DNA from 3 places in the Terrabacter aeriphilus genome. Region 1 is predicted to be linked to each of the others. Evidence: predicted binding sites of a transcription regulator. Region 1 holds the regulator's gene; each other region holds the start of a gene.

Region 1 (6,306 bases):
CCGTGCTCGGCGCGGTGCTCGAGGACCTCGCACCGCGCCTCACCGCCCGGTCCGCCACGGTCTCGGTCGGGCCCCTGCCCGTCGTGGTCGTCGACGACCAGCAGATCTACTCGGTGCTGCTCAACCTCGTCTCCAACGCCGTCAAGTACTCCCGGCCGGACGTGCCGCCGGTCGTCGCCGTGTCGGCCAGCGAACGGTGTGGTGCCTGGCGGATCTCGGTGCGTGACAACGGGATCGGCATCCCCGTGGGCGAGCGCGAGATGGTCTTCGGCCTCTTCAACCGCATCGAGACCTCGGTCGACGGGAGCGGCATCGGGCTCGCCACGGTCAAGCGCATCATCGAGGCCCACGGCGGCCGCATCGGGATCGACTCGGTCGACGGACCGGGCACCGAGGTCTGGTTCGACCTGCCCGCCTGCTGAGCACGGCTCGCTGCCCGGCCCGTCGCGAGCCATCGCCCCACGTCGTCACGGCAGCAGCCGCGGCCAGGCCAGCGGGTCGGTGCCGAGGCTCGGCCCGGTCGTCGTGCACGCCCGCTCGTCGTCCCCCTGCAGCACACGCAGGTCACGGCGACCGACCGCGAGGGCGACGAGGTTGCGGGCGCTGTCGGTGCCGGCCCGCAGGTAGTCGGAATGGCCCGACGAGGTGCGGCCGACGTCGACGTAGTCGGAGCGCGGCCGCAGCCAGTGGTTGCAGCCGGACCCGGGGCTCTTCAGGGCCAGCGTCGACAGGCGGACGGCTCCCGCGACCTCAGCGGGCGCGGTGCCGTGCACGACCCACCCGTAGGAGAACACGTCGTCGCCGATCGCCCCGAGGACGTTGAGCGAGCCGGGCGCCAGGGAGGCCTTGCCGACGTCGGCGAACGGCATACCGGGTGCACCGAGGACGGCCACGTCGTCGATGGCGCTCGTCCGCAGCACGGCGAAGCCCGCGAGCGTGCCCCCGTAGGAGTGCGCCCACACGCTCGTGTGCGCCGGACGGTCGCGGGCCGCGTCGAGACCGGTCATGAAGTCGGCCAGCGCCGCCGCGTTGTCGCGAGCGAGCTTGGAGCTCAACACGTTCCGGTCGATCGAGGTGACGACCTCGCGCAGCTGGGGTGCGTCGTAGCCCATCCACGTCACGACGGCGACGTCAGCACCTCCGGCGAGCTGCAGCGCCTCCGAACGCATCCGCACGAACGTCTCGTCGTAGCGGCGCAGGTCGCCGCCGACGCTCGTCGAGAGGCCCCCGACGTAGGTCACCACGTGGTCGGCGCGGTCGACGTCGCCGACCGCCACGACCGCCCGCAGGTCGAGCGCTGCGGTGTCGACGAGCAGCAGCTGCCGCTGCACCCCGTCGCGCCGCGCGAGGACCTCGCGGATCGCCCGGAGCCCGTCGACGCGCTCCTGCGCCCGTGCCCGCTCCTCCACGTGCCACGGGGCGCCGCCGCGGCCCAGCTCCTGCACGCGGCCGTATGCCGTTCGCTCGGCGCGCGCGAGCAGCGTGAGGTTGGCCTCGTGGCGGGCCTGCGCGGGGACCCCGTCGCGCGCGCCGACCCACTCCGGCCGCTCGCGCAGCACCCAGCGCTGCTCCTCCGCGGTGAGCGAGCGCCACCAGGCGCCCGTCGAGAAGACGAGGTCGGGCATGCCACCCGAGACGCCCGAGGGCGGTGGGGACGGACGCAGGGGCGTCGCGCCCGTCGCGCCCGACGGGCCCGTCGCGCCCGTCGGGCCCGTCGGGGCAGCCGGTGACGAGCCCGTACCCGCTGCCGGGCCAGCGCCGCGCGCGGACTCGAGCAGCGCGCGGGCGAGCTCCTCGTCGAGCTCCCGCGCCGTGCGCTGCGCCTCGTGGAGGCACGCGTGCACGTCGGCGAGCAGGAGGGCGTCGAGGCGGGCCCGGTGCGCCTCCACGAGCGGCTCCCCCAACGAGGCACGCACGGGCAGGAGCACGACGCCGTCGGGGTCGACCCAGGCACCCTCGGCGGCGGCCCGACGATCCGCTCGGTGCACGAGGTCGGCCGCCGCCTCGAGCCGGCGCGCGGCCCGGCCCAGGGCGTGCCCGGTTGCGGCGAGGCTCTGGCCGAGCCGGGAGAGCTGGTCGACGACGAAGGCGTACCGCGAGACGACGGCGGCTGCAGCCGGGCCCGACCACCGGGTGCCGGCCGAGCGCCGCCACAGCAGGGCCTCGGTGCAGCTCAGCACGGTGGCGCGCCGCTCCTCCAGCCGTCGGGCGACGGCCAGCAGCACCGCCGGTCGGGCCGCGCGGATCTCGCGGATGCCCGGTCCGCCCCCGAGCGTCGCGGCGGTCATGCGTGCCGGCGGGACCCCGACAGGCCCGACAGACCCGAGAGGGCGGACCGGGCCACCTGCTCCGCGCCGTCGTAGCCGTCGGCCGCGGCACTCACCCCGGCCCCGAGCTCGCGCAGCTCCCACGTGAGGCCGGCCAGCCGCGCCTGCCACGCGAGGGCGACCCCCGGCGCGCCTGCCGTGGTGCGCCCGGGCGGCACCGCCGTCGCGACGGCGGCCAGGTCGTCGGTGACCCCGAGCCGGCGCACCCGCGCCAGCACCTCACCGATCGTCAGCGCGCTCTCGCGCAGCGCGGCGGTGTCCACCTCGTAGTGCATCGCTCGTGGCTCCCTTCCCCGGTGGTGACGCTAGGACGTCACGGCGCCGGACCGGGCCCGTCGTCCACAGGGCGCCGGAGGCAGCAGAACGCCGCACCCCGTGCAGGGGTGCGGCGTCCGGACGGGGCCGGCGGGGTCGAAGCGCCGGTCCCGACAGCCGCTGGAGGTGGAGCCAACGCGGCCGTTGGGGGTCTGCGCACGGTGTGCGCAGAGGTCTGCTGGGTCGGAGCGGGCTCAGGGACCGGGGACGACCAGCTGCTGGCCGGCATGGACCTGGCTCGAGCTGAGACCGTTGGCGAGCTGCAGCTCGAGCACGCCGTCGGCGCGGCTGAGACCGGGCAGCTCCCGGGCGGCGATGCCCGAGAGGGTCTGCCCCGGCTGGACCGTCAGCGTGCGCGGCTCGCCGGTGGCGGACGCGAGCTGGCCGGCGAGGCCGACGGCGAGCAGGGCCACGACCGACGCGACGAGCAGGGAGACGACGAGACGGCCGAAGCGCGTGAGCCGCATCGGGACGCGGGCGTCCCGTGCAGCCCGGGCGGCTCGCGCGGCGCGGCCCGCCTCGCGACCGGTCGGCACGGAGACGAGGCGCGGGCGCCCCTGCGGACCCGACGCGGCCTGCTGCTCCTGCGTCGCGATCGGACGAACGGCCGTCAGCACGGTGGCGCTCATGGTGACCTCCCCTAGCTCCGGATCCACCGAACAGGTGTTCGATGGAACGTCTGGACGATTTCTAGCACGTATGTTCGATGAAGTCGAGACACGCGTCGAACAGGTGTTTGGCAACTGTGTTCGAACCTCGTAGGCTTTCCGCACACCACACACCTCACCAGCCACCACTGACATCGGTCGTCACGACCGGTCGCAGCAACGGTCTGACGAGCCGACGAAGGGGACACCATGGGCGTGACCGAGCTTCCCGACCGCGACACCGGCGACGGGCTCACGGTGCGTCAGCGGAAGGTGCTCGAGGTGATCCGCAACTCCGTCGACCGGCGGGGCTACCCGCCGAGCATGCGCGAGATCGGCGACGCCGTCGGCCTCGCGAGCCCGTCGAGCGTCTCCCACCAGCTCAACGCGCTCGTGGCCAAGGGCTACCTGCGCCGCGACCCGAACCGACCGCGCGCCCTCGAGGTCGTCTCCCCCGACGCGACGGCCGAGCAGGTCGGCTACCGCGGTCGCGCCACGTCGCCCGCCCGAGCCAGGGCGGACACGCCCGCCGCGCGCGGCTCGCGCGGCGCCCGGACGGCCGGCCCGGCCGGCGACCAGTACGACACCGAGACCGACTCGGGCGACGCCCGGCCCGAGGCCTCGTACGTCCCGGTGCTCGGCAAGATCGCCGCCGGCGTGCCGATCACCGCCGAGGAGGTCGTCGAGGACGTCTTCCCGCTGCCGAAGCAGCTCGTGGGCGAGGGCGACCTCTTCCTGCTCAAGGTCGCCGGCGACTCGATGGTCGAGGCGGCCATCTGCGACGGCGACTGGGTCGTCGTGCGCCAGCAGCAGCACGCCGAGAACGGCGACGTCGTGGCCGCGATGCTCGACAACGAGGCGACCGTCAAGACCTTCAAGCGCACCGACGGGCACGTGTGGCTGATGCCCCACAACCCCGACTTCTCGCCGATCGACGGCGACCACGCCACCATCCTCGGCAAGGTGACCGCCGTCCTGCGACGCATCTAGGACGCGCCGAGCGTCAGATCCGGAGCGTCAGACCCAGAGCGTCAGACCCGGAGCGTCAGACCCCGAGCGCGGAACGCAGGCCGGTCAGGGTGGTGCCGAGGGGCGCGTGCAGGCGCAGGCTCGCCTCGGCATCACCACGCGTGGCCGAGCGCGTGACGATGGCGACGGGCACGCCCTTGGCGTGCGCCCGGCGCACGAACCGGTAGCCGCTCATCACCGACAGCGACGAGCCGAGCACGAGCAGCGCCCCTGCCGTCTCGACGAGGCCGAAGCACCGCTCCACGAGGGGCTTGGGCACGGACTCGCCGAAGAAGACGACGTCGGGCTTCACGGTGTCGTTGCCGCAGACGAGGCACCGCGGCGGGTGGAACGACTCGACGAGCTCGTCGGCCAGGACGATGTCGCCGTCCGGGCGCACCTGCTCGCCCCACTGCGAGCCCACGGCGTGCGCGGCGGCCGCGAAGCGCGCCATGAAGCCGGGGTTCGCCTCCGTCATCCGCTCGTGCAGGCCGAGTCGTGAGGTCACCTCGCCGCAGGTGAGGCACACGGCCCGGTCGAGCGAGCCGTGCAGCTCCACGACGTCGCGCGCCCCGGACGCCTGGTGCAGCCCGTCCACGTTCTGCGTGATGACGGGTCCGAGGTAGCCGGCCCCCTGCAGGTCGGCGACGACCCGGTGCCCCTCGTTCGGCTCCGCGGCGTCGAAGCGCTGCCAGCCGATGTAGCTGCGTGCCCAGTAGCGCCGCCGGGCCTCGCCGGAGCCGGCGAACTCGCCGTACGTCATCGGCTCGACGCGGCGGGTCCCGTCAGGTCCGCGGTAGTCGGGGATGCCCGACTCCGTCGAGAGCCCTGCACCGCTCAGCACGAGGACCCCGCCACCGCTCACGAGGTCGACGAGGTCCTCGAAGGTGCCGAGGTCGTGCGTCACGAGCGGCAGGATGCGCGAGGTGGACAGCCGTGTCGTCGGGGACGAGGAGGACAGACCGGTCGGCTGGGACACGCGACCAGCCTACGTCGCCTCGTCGCACGACCTCGTCACCCATGCCTTGCTGACGTCACCTCACTGAAAAGCATAAGAACCCGTTATGATTGGCCCATGATCGATGCTGCGGGCCTGCGGGTCATGAAGGCCATCGCCGACGAGGGAAGCTTCACGAGCGCCGCGAACGCGCTCGGGTTCACCCAGCCGGCCATCTCGCAGATGGTGCGGCGCCTCGAGCAGCGCACGGGCACGGTCCTCGTCGAGCGCTACGGCCGTCAGGTCCGCCTCACGGAGGCCGGCCAGGTCCTCGCCCGTCACGCCGTCGGGGTGCTCGCGGCGCTCGACGCGGCCGAGGAGGAGATCACCGCCATCGCGGGTCTGCGCGCGGGACGCGTGCGGCTGCAGGCGTTCCCGAGCTCGTCGGCCACCCTCGTGCCGCGCACCCTCGCGATCCTCAAGGCCCGCCACCCCGACATCACCGTCACCTTCACCGAGGCCGAGCCGCCCGAGTCGCTGGCGGCGCTCCGTCGCGGCGACTGCGACGTGGCCGTCGCCTTCGCCTACGAGGGTGCCGACCTCGGGGAGCTCGAGGAGGACCTGTCGCTCCTCGTGACGCGTCGGCTCATGGACGACGAGGTGCGCCTCGTCGTGCCCCGCGACCACCCCCACGCCGGTGACGCCGCGGCCAGCCTCGCCGACTTCTCGTCGGAGGAGTGGATCGCCGGCTGCCCGCGCTGTCGTGGCCACCTGCTCTCGCTGGCCGACCACGCCGGGTTCCGCCCCAACGTCGCGTTCGAGACGGAGGACTACGTCGCCCAGCTCGGCCTCGTCACCGCCGGGCTCGGGGTGGCGCTCGTGCCGGACCTCATCCTCAACGCGGCGAAGCACGACGAGGTCGCCACGCTCCCCCTCTCCCCCGCCTCACGGCGCCAGATCCTCGCCGTCACCACCTCCGACCTCCAGCGGGTGCCCGCGGTGGCCGCCGCGCTCCACGCCCTGGTCGAGGCCGCCGGCGCGGACCCCCGCCCGCCCCGTGCCGAGCTCGCCG
Region 2 (6,306 bases), on a different contig from region 1:
GAGAACGCCGGGCTCGGGCAGGTGCACCGAGCCGATGCCGAGGTCGGCCCGCGGGTCCTGGATGCACTCGGTGGCGAGGGCCGTCGTGCGCGCGACGAGGGCGCGGGCCTGCTCGCGCGCCCTCGCACCGCCGCCGGCGAGCCCGGGGCCCGAGACCTGGACGACGTCGAGCGCGAGCGCGTGCATGACCGGGGTCGGCGAGAGGTGGCCGGCCGTGGTGACCCGGTCGAGGTGCCGCTCGTCGAGCGCGACGAGGCGCCGGGCCGCGTCGAGCACGTCGACGATCGCGGCATCCTGCGGGTCGGCGTGCCGCACCGCGGCGGTGATGACGCTCGGCACGCCGACCTCGCGGGCGAGCGCGAGCATCCGGCCGGCCTGCCCGAGGCTGCCGGGCAGGTGCTCCGGCCCACCGTGGCAGACGACCTCGACGGCGACCGCGCCGCGCGGCAGCAGGGCGACCCAGCGCTCGAGGGCTGCCCGGGCGCGGTCGCGCCGCTTGGCGAGCACGGCGCGGCCGACGTCGGAGTCCGGGCCGAGGAGCACGACGAGCCGGGCGTCGGCGGCGTCGGCGGCGGGCGACGCGCCGCGGCCCGGTTCAGCCCCGGCCGCGTCCGGGCGGGGCCTCGCACCGGCGTGCTCGGCGAGCAGGGACGCGGTGGTGACCGGGTTGCCCCGCTCCCCCCGCAGGTGCGTGGCCGTGACGAGCCGGCAGAGGGCGGCCCACCCCTCACCGGGCTGCAGCCCACCGCCGGCCCCGCGTGCGAGCACGGTGACCCGGGGCAGCCGCGGGTCGACGAGCGCACCGCCGCGCACGGGGGTGCGCACGGACGGTGCCCGACGGACCTCCGCCGGCTCCGGACCGAGCGCGAGGTCGACGCCGAGGACGGGTGCGACGCCGTGCTCCATGCAGGCGCGGACGAACTTCACGGCGCCGTAGAGCCCGTCGCGGTCGGTGAGGGCGAGCGCCGGCTGCCCGAAGGCGGCCGCGCGCTCGACGAGGTCGTGCGGCTTGGCCGTGCCGTAGCGCATCGAGTAGCCGGAGGCGACGTGCAGGTGCACGAAGCTCTCCCCCGAGCGGCCGGGCGCCGGCCGGTGCAGGCGCCGTGCCGGGTCCGGGTCCGGGTGTGGGTCTGGGTGTGGGCGTGGGTCCGGGTGTGGGGACGAGGGGACGGGGTGGGGGGTCGTCATGCTGCTCGTCACCCGGTCGCCCGGCTCCTCGTCCCGGAGCTGACCGAGACCGGGGTGATCGACTGCGGCAGCGGGACCGTCTGCGGGATCCCGAGCAGGTCCTGGACGATCTCGAGGAACATCTCGGCCTGGCGCAGCAGGTCGTCGGCCTCGCGGATGCTGAGGTGTCCGCCACGGTCGATGACCGACCGCTGGGCCGAGCAGGCCGCGAAGAAGCCGGCCCACTCCCCCAGCTCGGGCGCGACGCCGGGCAGCACCTGCCACACGCTGCGCGGCCGCGAGCGCGGGGTCGGGACGGTGCGGGCGGCGACGAGGGCCGCGGCCGCGCGCAGCGCTCCGAGGTGGGCGTCGCGGTGGCGCTCCGAGGCATCGCTCGTGCGGCAGGCGCACTCCAACGTGGTGCGGGCTCGCTCGAGCAGGTCGATCACGGCGACCGAGATCGGCGGGCGGCGCAGGTGGCCAGCAGTCACGACGGTCTCCTCTCTGGGTTCGGCAGGTCCGGACCGGGGTCCGGACCGGGATCTGAGGTTTTCGAGGGCCTGGGCCTGAAGCCCGAGGACCTGAAGCCCCAGGGTCTGAGGCCCGGGGGCAGGGGGCAGCAGGTGAGCTCCGGAGCGTTCCGGTCAGTCGGCGACGCGGACGAGCGACCAGCGGTCGTCGGCCCGGGCGGACTCGTCGTGGGCGAGGTCGTAGACCCCGGGGGCGAACGACCACCCCGGGCTCGCCTCGACCCGCCAGACGTGCTGCTCGCGCGCCGCGGCGGCGAGCGTCTGCCCCGGCTGCACCTGCGCCTCCTCCGCCTCGAGCGCGTCGTGCCACCACGCCCGCCGCTCGCGCCACTGGGCGAGCACCCCGCGCACGACGTAGAGACGTCCACGCCAGATGAAGGCCTCGGGGGCCGGCTCAGCGGTGCCGGACTCCTCGTCGAGCCGGCTCCCGGCGACACCGCCGCCGCTTCCCCCGTCGAGGCTCCGGAGCGGTCCACCGCTCGGCATCGCCCGCCCGCTCGCGACGGACTGCGCGTTCGCGCCGCGCCACCGGGCGGACCGGGCGGACCGGTCCCCACCCCCGGACCGGCCGGCCCCGACTGCTGACCGTTCCTGCTCCCGGAGCTGCTCCCGGGACCGCTCCTGAGAGTGCTCCTGAGAGTGCTCCCAGGACCGCTGCTGCTCCTGCTCGTGCTCCTGCTGCTGCTCCCGCAGCCTCACCTGCACGGAATCCCTGAACCTACGCACCGCGACACGTCTCCCTCGGACACGTCGAGGCCGACATCACGACCCGACACGCTCGCGCCCCACACGAGCGGCCGACACCAACCGACGACTGGACTGAATTTCTCGAACACCTGTTCGATACGACAACAGTAACCCCTGCCGCCGACACCGTGTCAAGACGACCGTCGGGCCTCCGCCGGACGCCTGTCGGAAGCCCGCAGGAAGCCCGTCGCAAGCCCGTGCCCGACCTCCCCGACGCCGACCTGAGTACCCGTGCTCAGGCCTGCCGGCCGCGCTCCCGGAAGAGTGGCGCACACGCGGGTCCGGTCCGCGAACGGAGAGGCTCAGGGGTCCTGTCCGCCCACGGATCGGGCCCGTCGTCATGCCCACCTCGAACCCCCGCAGCTCCCGCGACCGGCGTCCCGCAGGGCGCCCCCGTTGCGCGATGCCGGGTCATGCGACACCGTCGGCAGCGACGACCTGCTCGAGCCGCCGGCCCGAGCAGCCGTCACGTCGCCGGCGCACCGCACCGGCACCGGACCCGAAGGAGCGGCATGGGCGCCGAGCTCGTCCCCCTGGCCTTCACCACGGGGTGGGGCAGTGGCATCAACGCGTACGCCGTCGTGCTCGTCCTCGGCCTCGCCGACCGGATCTGGGGCCTGGGCCAGGTCCCCGACGCCCTCGCGCGCACCGACGTGCTCGTCGGCACCGCCGTCCTCTTCGTCATCGAGATGCTCGCCGACAAGATCCCCTACGTCGACTCGGTCTGGGACTCCGTGCACACCGTGGTGCGCCCGGCGGTCGGCGCGACGATCGGCTACCTCATCGGCCACGAGACGGCGAGCCTCGACGCGGCTGTCGGCGCCGCGACCGGTGGGGTGACGGCGCTCATCTCCCACGGCATCAAGGCCGGCCTGCGCGCCGTGGTCAACACCTCCCCCGAACCGGCGAGCAACGTCCTCGTCAGCACGACGGAGGACGTGACCGTCACCGGGGTGACGGCTCTCGCCCTCGCCCACCCGTGGTGGGCGGCCGGGATCGCCCTGGTGCTCCTGCTGCTCGGGGCGTACCTCGTCGTCACCCTCACCCGACGCCTCCGGCGGTACAAGCAGCGCTACGACGCCTGGGGTGAGCGCGTCGGCATCAGCACCCCGGGCACCGGGCGGGACGGGCCGGGCGGGCCGGGCGGCCCGCGCGGACGGCCCGACCGGCGCGGGAGACGCGCCCGCCAGCACACCGGCATACCTGAGCGGGAACCCGCGGACACCCCCCGACCGCCGGCTGCCCGCCCCGAGGAACGCCCCTTCGACCAGGACGCCTGAGCGCCCGCCCACAGGAAGGACGCGTTCTCACAGCCGGGTGCGACGCCGCGGCGGGTGGCCACACAGCGCGCCGTCCGACGGTGGGACCACTGGCACGAGGCCAGTCCACCGAAGGAGCGGAAACCCATGAAGAAGAAGACCATCACGCTGGCCGGGGCCGGCATCGTGGCCGCGTCGGCGCTCGCGCTCGGCGGGGCCGCCCTCGCCAGCGCCGACGAGAGCGCCAGCACGGGCCCGGCGTCGACGGGCCGCTACGCGCAGCTCGGCGAGGGCCTCGGCGGGGGTCCCGGCGGCCAGCGCAGCCCCGAGGCCTCCGGCGGCGCCGACCCCAGCCAGCCGATGCGCTCGGACGAGAAGCTGCTGACCGGCGACACGGCCGCCAAGGTGACCGCGGCCGCCAGGGCCAAGGAGCCGACCGCGACCGTCGAGCGGGTCGAGACCGACTCCGACGGCGTCTACGAGGCCCACCTGGTGCGGGCCGACGGGACGCACGTGACGGTGCAGGTCGACGCGTCGTTCACCGTGACCGCCGTGCAGGAGGGTGGCCCCGGTGGTCCGGGTGGCCCCGGCGGGAGGGGCGACCACGACGGCGACGGCCCGCACGGGCAGGGAGGTCCGCAGGGCGAGTCACCCACCTCACCCACCTCACCCACGGGCACGGCGACCTCGTCGGGCAGCGCCACCACCTGAGCGCCACCACCTGAGCGCCAGCACCCGGGCACCGGGCGTCCGGCCGCCCGGTCAGAGGTTGTGGAAGACCTCGAGGGCGGCCGACGAGCGGTTCATCGTGATGAAGTGGATGCCGGGGGCTCCCTCGTCGAGGAGCCGCCGCGACGCCTCGCTCGCGATGGCCATGCCCTCGGCCCGCACCCCGTCCGCGTCGTCGCCGTGGCGCTCGAGCCGGTCGGTCACCGCCGAGGGCATGGGCTGGCCGGCGAGCTGGGCCATGCGCACCACCTGGCGCGCGTTGGTGATGGGCATGATGGCCGGCACCACGGGCAGCGCCGAGCCGCGCCGGGTGAGCTCGTCGCGCAGGCGCAGGTAGTGGTCGACGTCGAAGACCATCTGCGTGATGGCGAACTCCGCGCCGGCGCGCTCCTTGCGCACGAGCGTCTCGGCGTCCTCGGCGACGTCGCCCGACTCGGGGTGACCGTCGGGGAACGCCGCGACACCGACGGTGAAGTCGCCGAGCCCGCGGACGAGCCGCACGAGCTCGTCCGCGTGGTCCAGACCCTCCGGGTGGGCGACCCAGGGCTCGCCGAGGCCGCCCTGGGGGTCGCCACGCAGGGCCAGGATGTTGCGCACGCCGGCAGCGGCGTACGACCCGACGATGCCGCGCAGCTCGGTGACCGAGTGGCCGACGCAGGTCAGGTGCGCCATCGGCGTCAGCGACGTCTCCTCGAGCACCCGCTGGGTCAGGCGCACGGTGCGGTCGCGCGTGCCCCCGCCGGCGCCGTACGTGATGGACACGAAGCTCGGCGACACCTTCTCGAGGCGGCGGATGGCGTCCCACAGCTGGGCCCCCGCCGCGTCGTCCTTCGGCGGGAAGAACTCGAAGCTGAACGTCGGGGTGTCGGCGGCGATCAGCGCCGGGATGGACCGGGTGAACCGCTCCGCCCGAGCCATCGAGGACGCCGTGCCGTGTGCCATGCCGCACACCCTAGGACGCGAGGTCGCCGGACGCGTGCGCTGTTCACGGGCTGTGCACGGGCCGTCACCGTCGCCGCGTAGGCTGACCACGATTCCCGCGACTCGATGGAGGACCCCGTGCAGACCCCCACCGACCTCGACGTGCTGCGCCGTCGGGTGCAGCAGGCGATCGACGGGCAGATCGCGGGGGCGTCGCAGTCGCTGGCCGCCATCGGCGACGAGACCGCGCCGCTCGTCGCGGCCGTGTCCGGCCTGCTGGGCGGTGGCAAGGGCCTGCGCGCCGGATTCCTCTACTGGGGCTACCGCGCCGCCGGAGGCGCCGACTCGGACGCGCTGGTGCGGCTCGCCGCCAGCATGGAGCTCTTCCAGGGCGCCGCGCTGCTGCACGACGACGTCATGGACCGCAGCGACACCCGACGAGGTATGCCGTCCGCGCACCGGGCCGTCGCCGCGCTGCACGCCCGGCGTGGCTGGCTGGGCGACGCCGACCGCTTCGGCGAGGGCACCGCGATCCTCGCCGGCGACCTGTGCCTGACGTGGTGCGACGAGATGTATGCCACCTGCGGGCTGCCCGCCGACGAGCTGGCCCGCGGCCGCCGCCTCTTCGACACGATGCGCACCCAGCTCATGGGCGGCCAGTTCCTCGACCTGCTCGAGTCGGCCCGGGGCTGGGAGGGGCTCGACCTCGAGGCCCGGGTCGCCTCGGCCCGCACCGTCATCCGCTTCAAGAGCGCGAAGTACACCATCGAGCACCCCCTCCTCATCGGCGCCCTCGTCGGCGGGGCTCCCGACCGGTCGCTGGCCCCGCTGTCCGACTACGGCCTGGCCCTCGGCGAGGCGTTCCAGCTGCGCGACGACCTGCTCGGCGTCTTCGGCGACCCCGAGGCGACCGGCAAGCCGGCCGGCGACGACCTGCGCGAGGGCAAGCGCAC
Region 3 (6,306 bases), on a different contig from region 1:
CCCTCACGCACGAGGTAGGGCTCGGCGACCGTCTCGACGGTGTCGGGCTCCTCCCCCACGGCGACGGCCAGGGTGGAGAGGCCGACAGGCCCCCCGTTGAAGCGTCGGCACAGGGCCTCGAGCACGGCCCGGTCGAGGCGGTCGAGGCCGCGCTCGTCGACGTCGAAGAGCTCGAGCGCCTGGCGGGCCGCGCCGTGGGTGACGCGGTTCTCGCCGTGCACCTGCGCCCAGTCGCGCACGCGGCGCAGCAGCCGGTTGGCGATGCGCGGGGTGCCGCGAGAGCGCAGCGCGATCTCGGCGATGCCGTCGGCGTCGGCGTCGAGGCCGAGCAGCCGGGCGGAGCGGTGCAGGATCGTCTCGAGGTCGGCGGCCGCGTAGTAGTCGAGGTGCCCGGTGAAGCCGAACCGGTCGCGCAGCGGGGCCGGCAGCAGTCCGGCCCGGGTCGTCGCGCCGACGACCGTGAAGGGCGGCAGCTCGAGCGGGATCGCGGTCGCGCCCGGGCCCTTGCCGATGATGACGTCGACGCGGAAGTCCTCCATCGCGAGGTAGAGCATCTCCTCCGCCGAGCGCGACATCCGGTGGATCTCGTCGAGGAAGAGCACCTCCCCCTCGGCGAGCGACGACAGCACCGAGGCGAGGTCACCGGCGTGCTGGATGGCCGGCCCCGAGGTGATGCGGATCGGCTGCTCGAGCTCGCTCGCGACGATCATCGCGAGGGTCGTCTTGCCGAGGCCGGGAGGACCCGAGAGGAGCACATGGTCGGGAGGCGTGCCGCGGTGCCGGGCCGCCTTGAGCACGAGCCCGAGCTGGTCGCGTACGCGCGTCTGCCCGGGGAAGTCCTCGAGGCGCTTGGGGCGCAGGGCCGCCTCCACCACCCGCTCGTCGCCGTCGCTGCCGACGTCGACGATGCGGGCGGTGGCGTCGAACGAGCCGTCGGCCCAGGTCTCGGGGGCCTGCTCGAGCTCCCAGCCGCCGTCGACGCTCATCGGCCCAGCTCCTGCAGGGCGGCGCGGAGCAGCGCCGACACGCCGGCGCCCTCGGCCGCGCGGGGAGCGACCTTGTCGAGCGCGTCGTCGGCCTGGCGCACGCTCCAGCCGAGGCCGACGAGGGCCTCGCGCACCTGCTCGCGCCAGGCCTCGCCGGTGTCGAGCGGGGCCGGCTCGGCGTGACCGGTCGAGCCCGGCAGCGCGCCGAGCTTGTCCTTGAGCTCGAGCACGAGCCGCTCGGCGCCCTTCTTGCCGATGCCGGGCACCTTCGTCAGGGCGACGAGGTCGCCCGTGCCGAGGGCCACGCGCACGGCATCCGGCGAGTGCACGGCGAGCACGGCGAGCGCGAGGCGCGGCCCGACGCCCGAGACCGTCTGCACCGTCTCGAAGACGTGCTTCTCGTCCTCGGTGGCGAAGCCGTAGAGAGTCAGGGAGTCCTCGCGCACGACGAGGCTCGTGGCGAGCTCGGCCGGCTGGCCGAGCCGCACCGAGGTGGCCGTGGCCGGGGTCGTGTGCACGAGCATGCCGACCCCGCCCACGCCGACGACGACGGAGTCGAGGCCGACCTTGAGGACGGTGCCGGAGAGCGAGGCGATCATCGGGGCTGGGCTCCAGGGGTCTGGCGGGTGGGGCTGGTGGGAGGCAGCCGGGTGGGCGTGCCGGGAGACTGTCGGGTGACGGCGTCGGAGGCGGCACGCAGGCGGCGCTGGGCGGGCGCGGCCCCCGGCGGCACCCGACGAGGGATGCCGGTCCCCCGGCTGCCGCTGCGCGCGAGCACCTCGAGCCGGGCGTCCTCGAGACGGCTCTGGGTGCCACCGCGCCACACGTGGCAGATGGCGAGGGCGAGCGCGTCGGCGGCGTCGGCCGGCTTCGGCGGCGTGGCGAGGCCGAGCAGGCGGGTCACCATCGTCGTCACCTGGGCCTTGTCGGCCCGGCCGTTGCCGCTCACGGCCGCCTTGACCTCGGTCGGCGTGTGGAGCGTGACCGGCAGGCCCAGGCGCTCGGCCATGATCATGACGATGCCGGTCACCTGCGCGGTGCCCATGACGGTGGAGACGTTGGTGTCGGCGAAGACCCGCTCGATGGCGACCGCCTCGGGGCGGTGCCGGGCGAACCACTGGCGCATCTCGTCCTCGACGGCGACGAGGCGCTTGGGCGTCGGGTCGCCGGCCGGGGTGCGGATGACGCCCACCTCGACGAGCGAGAGCCGCCGACCGGGCACGCCGTCGACGACGCCGACGCCGCACCGCGTGAGCCCGGGGTCGACCGCGAGGACGCGCACGGCATACCTCCTCGGGGTGCGGGTGGGCGGGACGGTCGGGGACGAACCGAACAGGTGTTCGGGACCAACGCTAACGGGCGGGTGCCGGAACGACGGGAGGCACGCCGGTCACCGGCGTGCCTCCTGCTCGGACCTGTGGGCCCGGAGCCCGTCGCGGGCGCGTGCCCGCGGGCTCACTCCTCGTCGTCGAGCTGGGCCAACACGTCGTCGGGGATGTCGCCGTTGGCGAAGACGTTCTGCACGTCGTCGCTGTCCTCGAGCGCCTCGATGACGCGGATCATCTTCTTCGCGCCGTCGAGGTCGAGCGGCACCTGCAGGTTGGGCACGAAGGACGCCTCGGCGGACTCGTAGTCGATGCCGGCGTCCTGGATCGCCTGGCGCACCGCGACGAAGTCGGTGGCCTCGGAGATGATCTCCCAGGTGTCGCCGTTGTCGTTGACCTCCTCGGCGCCCGCCTCGAGGACGACCTCGAGGATCTCGTCCTCGGAGCCGGCGTCCTTGAGCACCGTCACGACGCCCTTGCGGTTGAAGACGTAGGACACCGAGCCCGGGTCGGCGAGCTGGCCGCCGTTGCGGGTGAGGGCCGTGCGCACCTCGGCGGCCGCGCGGTTGCGGTTGTCGGTGAGGCACTCGATGAGGACCGCGACACCGTTAGGGGCGTAGCCCTCGTACATGATCGTCTGCCAGTCGGCGGCGCCCGCCTCGGCACCCGACGCGCGCTTGACCGCGCGGTCGATGTTGTCGTTGGGCACCGACGTCTTCTTCGCCTTCTGGATGGCGTCGTAGAGCGTGGGGTTGCCCGTCGGGTCGGCACCGCCCTGGCGGGCCGCGACCTCGATGTTCTTGATGAGCTTGGCGAAGAGCTTGCCGCGCTTGGCGTCCTTGGCAGCCTTCTGGTGCTTCGTGGTGGCCCATTTGGAGTGGCCGCTCATGCAGTGTCCTCGCGTTCCGGTGACTGGCGGGCAGCCGACTGCTGGAGTCGGTGCTCTCTGACGATCGAGACGAACTCGGCGTGGATCCGGCGGTCGGCGCCCACCTCGGGGTGGAACGACGTGGCCATCAGGTTGCCCTGCCGGACCGCGACGATCCTACCGGCGGCGGGCCCATGACCCACGCGGGCGAGCACCTCGACGTCCGGGCCGGCCTGCTCGACCCACGGCGCCCGGATGAAGACGGCGTGGACCGGGCCCGCCGGGGCGAGGGCCTCGGGGTCGCTCCACGCGTAGTCGAGCTCCGTCTCGAAGGAGTCGACCTGGCGGCCGAAGGCGTTGCGCCGCACCGTGATGTCGAGGCCGCCGAGCGTCTGCTGGTCGGGACGGCCGTCGGCGATGCGGTCGGCGAGCATGATCATGCCCGCGCACGAGCCGTAGACGGGCAGGCCCTCGGCGATGCGCCGCACGAGCGGCTCGCGCAGCTCGAAGGCGCGCACGAGCTTGTCCATGACCGTCGACTCCCCGCCGGGGATGACGAGCCCGTCGACGGCCGCGACCTCGGCGGGGCGTCGCACGGGAACGGCCTCGGCGCCGAGCGACACCAGGGCGGCGAGGTGCTCGCGCACGTCGCCCTGCACGGCGAGGACTCCCACGGTGATCTCCACAAGAGCCAGATCGTATGCCGTGCGCGCGCGACCGTCGGGACCGGGTGGACCGGCGCGGCCCGTCCCGCGGAACGGCGGCCGTGGCCGGCTCCCCGGCGGCACACTGGTGGGGTGGACGGCGAGCTCCCTGCCGGCGCCCGCTGGGACCGCCCGGCGGGCATGACCGGCGCCGCCTACGACGCCGGCTACGTGGCCACGGCGAGCACGTCCCTCCTGCGCGACCTCGCGGCGCAGGCCTACGGCGAGGACTACCCGAGGGAGGTCGAGCCCTTCGGCATGACGACGTGGTGGGTGCTCGGCCAGGTCGTGGCGCACGCGCGCGTCGGGCCCGGTCATCGGCTCGTCGACCTCGCCTGCGGCCGCGGCGGGCCCGGGCTGTGGCTCGCGCGCGCGACCGGCGCCTCGCTCGTCGGGGTCGACTGGTCGTCCGTCGCGGTCGAGGCCTCCCGGGAGCGGGCTGCCTCGTTCGTGCCCGAGGGGCGGGCGCGGTTCGTGGTCGGCGACCTCGCGGAGACCGGCCTGCCCGACGGCTCCGCCGACGCCGTCGTCTGCCTCGACGCCATCTTCTTCGCGCCCGACCGGGTGGCGACGCTGCGGGAGGTGCGCCGGGTGCTCCGCCCCGGGGGCCGGTTCGTCTTCACCGCGTCGGAGGGCGTGACCGCCCCGGGTCGGCACGCCGTGCCGGACTGGGAGCCGCTCCTGTCGGCGGCCGGCCTCACCCTCGAGTGGCGGGCGCCGGTGCCGGGCTTCGCCGAGCACCTCAGGCGGATGTACGCCCTGTGGCTCGAGCACCTCGACCGGATCGTCGCCGAGCTGGGCCCGGGCCCGGCCCGGTCGATGGAGCAGGAGGCGCGCAGCCTGGGTCCGACGCTGCAGCCCGGCCAGGGGGTGCTCGTCGTCGCACGCCGCCCGGGCGGCACGGACTCGTGAGGTCGCGCCGGTCGACAAGCGTCTGGCATGCGAGACACCGTGGGTGGGCGCCTGACGACGAGCGCCCGTCACCGGATACGTTGCGGCCATGACGACGGTGCACACCTCAGACGACCTCACCGCCCGCGCCCGCGAGGCCGACGACGCCTCGCCCCTGCGGGGCCGGCGCGACCTCTTCACGCTCCCCGACGGCGTGGTCTACCTCGACGGCAACTCCCTCGGCGCGCTGCCCTCGGCCGTGCCGGGGGTCGTCGACGACGTCATGCACCGGCAGTGGGGCGAGCGCCTCATCCGCTCCTGGAACGAGGCCGACTGGTGGGGCGCGCAGACCCGGGTCGGCGACCTCGTCGGCCGGCTCGTCGGCGCCGCACCCGGCCAGGTCGTCGTCACCGACTCGACCTCGGTCAACCTCTTCAAGGCCGTCATCGGCGCAGGGCGGCTGCGACCGGGCCGCCGGGTCGTGCTCACGGACCCCGACTCGTTCCCCACCGACCTCTACATGACCGAGTCGGCCGCCGCCCTCGCCGGGCTCGAGGTGCGCCGGGTGCACCCGCGCGACGTCGTGGCCGCGATCGCCGAGATCGGCGACGACCTCGTCCTCGCGTCGTACTCGAGCGTCGACTACCGCACCGGCGAGCTGTGGGACCTGCGGGCCGTCACCGAGGCGGCCCACGCCGTCGGTGGGCTGGCCTGCTGGGACCTCTGCCACTCGGCGGGCGTCGTCGAGGTCGACCTCGACGCCGGCGGCGCCGACCTCGCCGTGGGCTGCGGCTACAAGTACCTCAACGGGGGTCCCGGCGCGCCGGCCTTCCTCTACGTCGCGACGCGGCACCAGGACGACTTCGACCAGCCCCTCACCGGCTGGCAGGGCCACGCCCACCCCTTCGCCATGCGCCCGGACTACGAGCCGGCCCCCGGCATCACCCGGGCCCGCGTCGGCACCCCGCCCCTGCTGTCGGTGCTCGCGCTGGAGGCGGCGCTGACGGCCTACGACGGGCTCTCCCCCGCCGACGTGCGCGCGGCGTCGCTGTCGGTGACGCAGACGTTCATCGACGCGCTCGACGCGCTGGGGGTCGACCTCCCGCTCGCGACGCCGAGGGAGCCGGAGCGCCGCGGCTCGCAGGTGTCGCTGCGCCACCCGCAGGCCTTCGCGGTCGTGCAGGCGCTCATCGCGCGCGGGGTCATCGGCGACTTCCGCGAGCCCGACATCATCCGGCTCGGCTTCGCTCCCCTCTACGTCACCCACGTCGACGCGGTGCGCGCGGCCGAGCACCTCAAGGCGGTGCTCGACGGGCGCGAGTTCGAGCGCCCCGAGTTCGCCGAGCGCGGCGCCGTCACCTGAGGCGTCGCGACGCGTCCACGAGCACGTCGACGTTGTCGCTCCACTGCTCGACCGACCCGACGCCGCGGGGCAGGGCACGCACCTCCGGGTCCTCGATGCCCTCCTCGAGCGCGACGACGACCGCCTCGCGCACGCCGCGGTAGGGCCGGTCCCAGAACGGCTCGACCGG

Evidence for each region. Region 1 encodes LexA, which represses DNA repair genes until DNA is damaged. Its sites were predicted from a motif close to TCGAACANNTGTTCGA; they were not measured.
Region 2: a site for LexA is predicted at 2,526-2,541, ahead of ABD979_RS12490 (DUF6504 family protein). Genes of this name have one in related genera too.
Region 3: a site for LexA is predicted at 2,315-2,330, ahead of ruvC (crossover junction endodeoxyribonuclease RuvC). Genes of this name have one in related genera too.

The regions. Positions count from the first base shown of each region.
Region 1 covers NZ_BAABIW010000020.1:116,693-122,998, reverse strand. The annotation lists gene ABD979_RS16025 (sensor histidine kinase) at 1-422, shown strand, start outside; gene ABD979_RS16020 (alpha/beta hydrolase) at 468-2,288, opposite strand; gene ABD979_RS16015 (hypothetical protein) at 2,285-2,602, opposite strand; gene ABD979_RS16010 (LysM peptidoglycan-binding domain-containing protein) at 2,837-3,271, opposite strand; gene lexA (transcriptional repressor LexA) at 3,500-4,279, shown strand; gene ABD979_RS16000 (Sir2 family NAD-dependent protein deacetylase) at 4,335-5,276, opposite strand; gene ABD979_RS15995 (LysR family transcriptional regulator) at 5,373-6,306, shown strand, end outside.
Region 2 covers NZ_BAABIW010000016.1:154,365-160,670, forward strand. The annotation lists gene ABD979_RS12480 (DNA polymerase III subunit alpha) at 1-1,059, opposite strand, end outside; gene ABD979_RS12485 (SAV_6107 family HEPN domain-containing protein) at 1,197-1,658, opposite strand; gene ABD979_RS12490 (DUF6504 family protein) at 1,812-2,402, opposite strand; gene ABD979_RS12495 (DUF4126 domain-containing protein) at 2,957-3,724, shown strand; gene ABD979_RS12500 (hypothetical protein) at 3,851-4,414, shown strand; gene ABD979_RS12505 (methylenetetrahydrofolate reductase) at 4,466-5,374, opposite strand; gene ABD979_RS12510 (polyprenyl synthetase family protein) at 5,480-6,306, shown strand, end outside.
Region 3 covers NZ_BAABIW010000025.1:22,755-29,060, forward strand. The annotation lists gene ruvB (Holliday junction branch migration DNA helicase RuvB) at 1-986, opposite strand, end outside; gene ruvA (Holliday junction branch migration protein RuvA) at 983-1,585, opposite strand; gene ruvC (crossover junction endodeoxyribonuclease RuvC) at 1,582-2,268, opposite strand; gene ABD979_RS17580 (YebC/PmpR family DNA-binding transcriptional regulator) at 2,442-3,200, opposite strand; gene pdxT (pyridoxal 5'-phosphate synthase glutaminase subunit PdxT) at 3,197-3,865, opposite strand; gene ABD979_RS17590 (class I SAM-dependent methyltransferase) at 3,977-4,795, shown strand; gene kynU (kynureninase) at 4,884-6,137, shown strand; gene ABD979_RS17600 (DUF4037 domain-containing protein) at 6,130-6,306, opposite strand, start outside.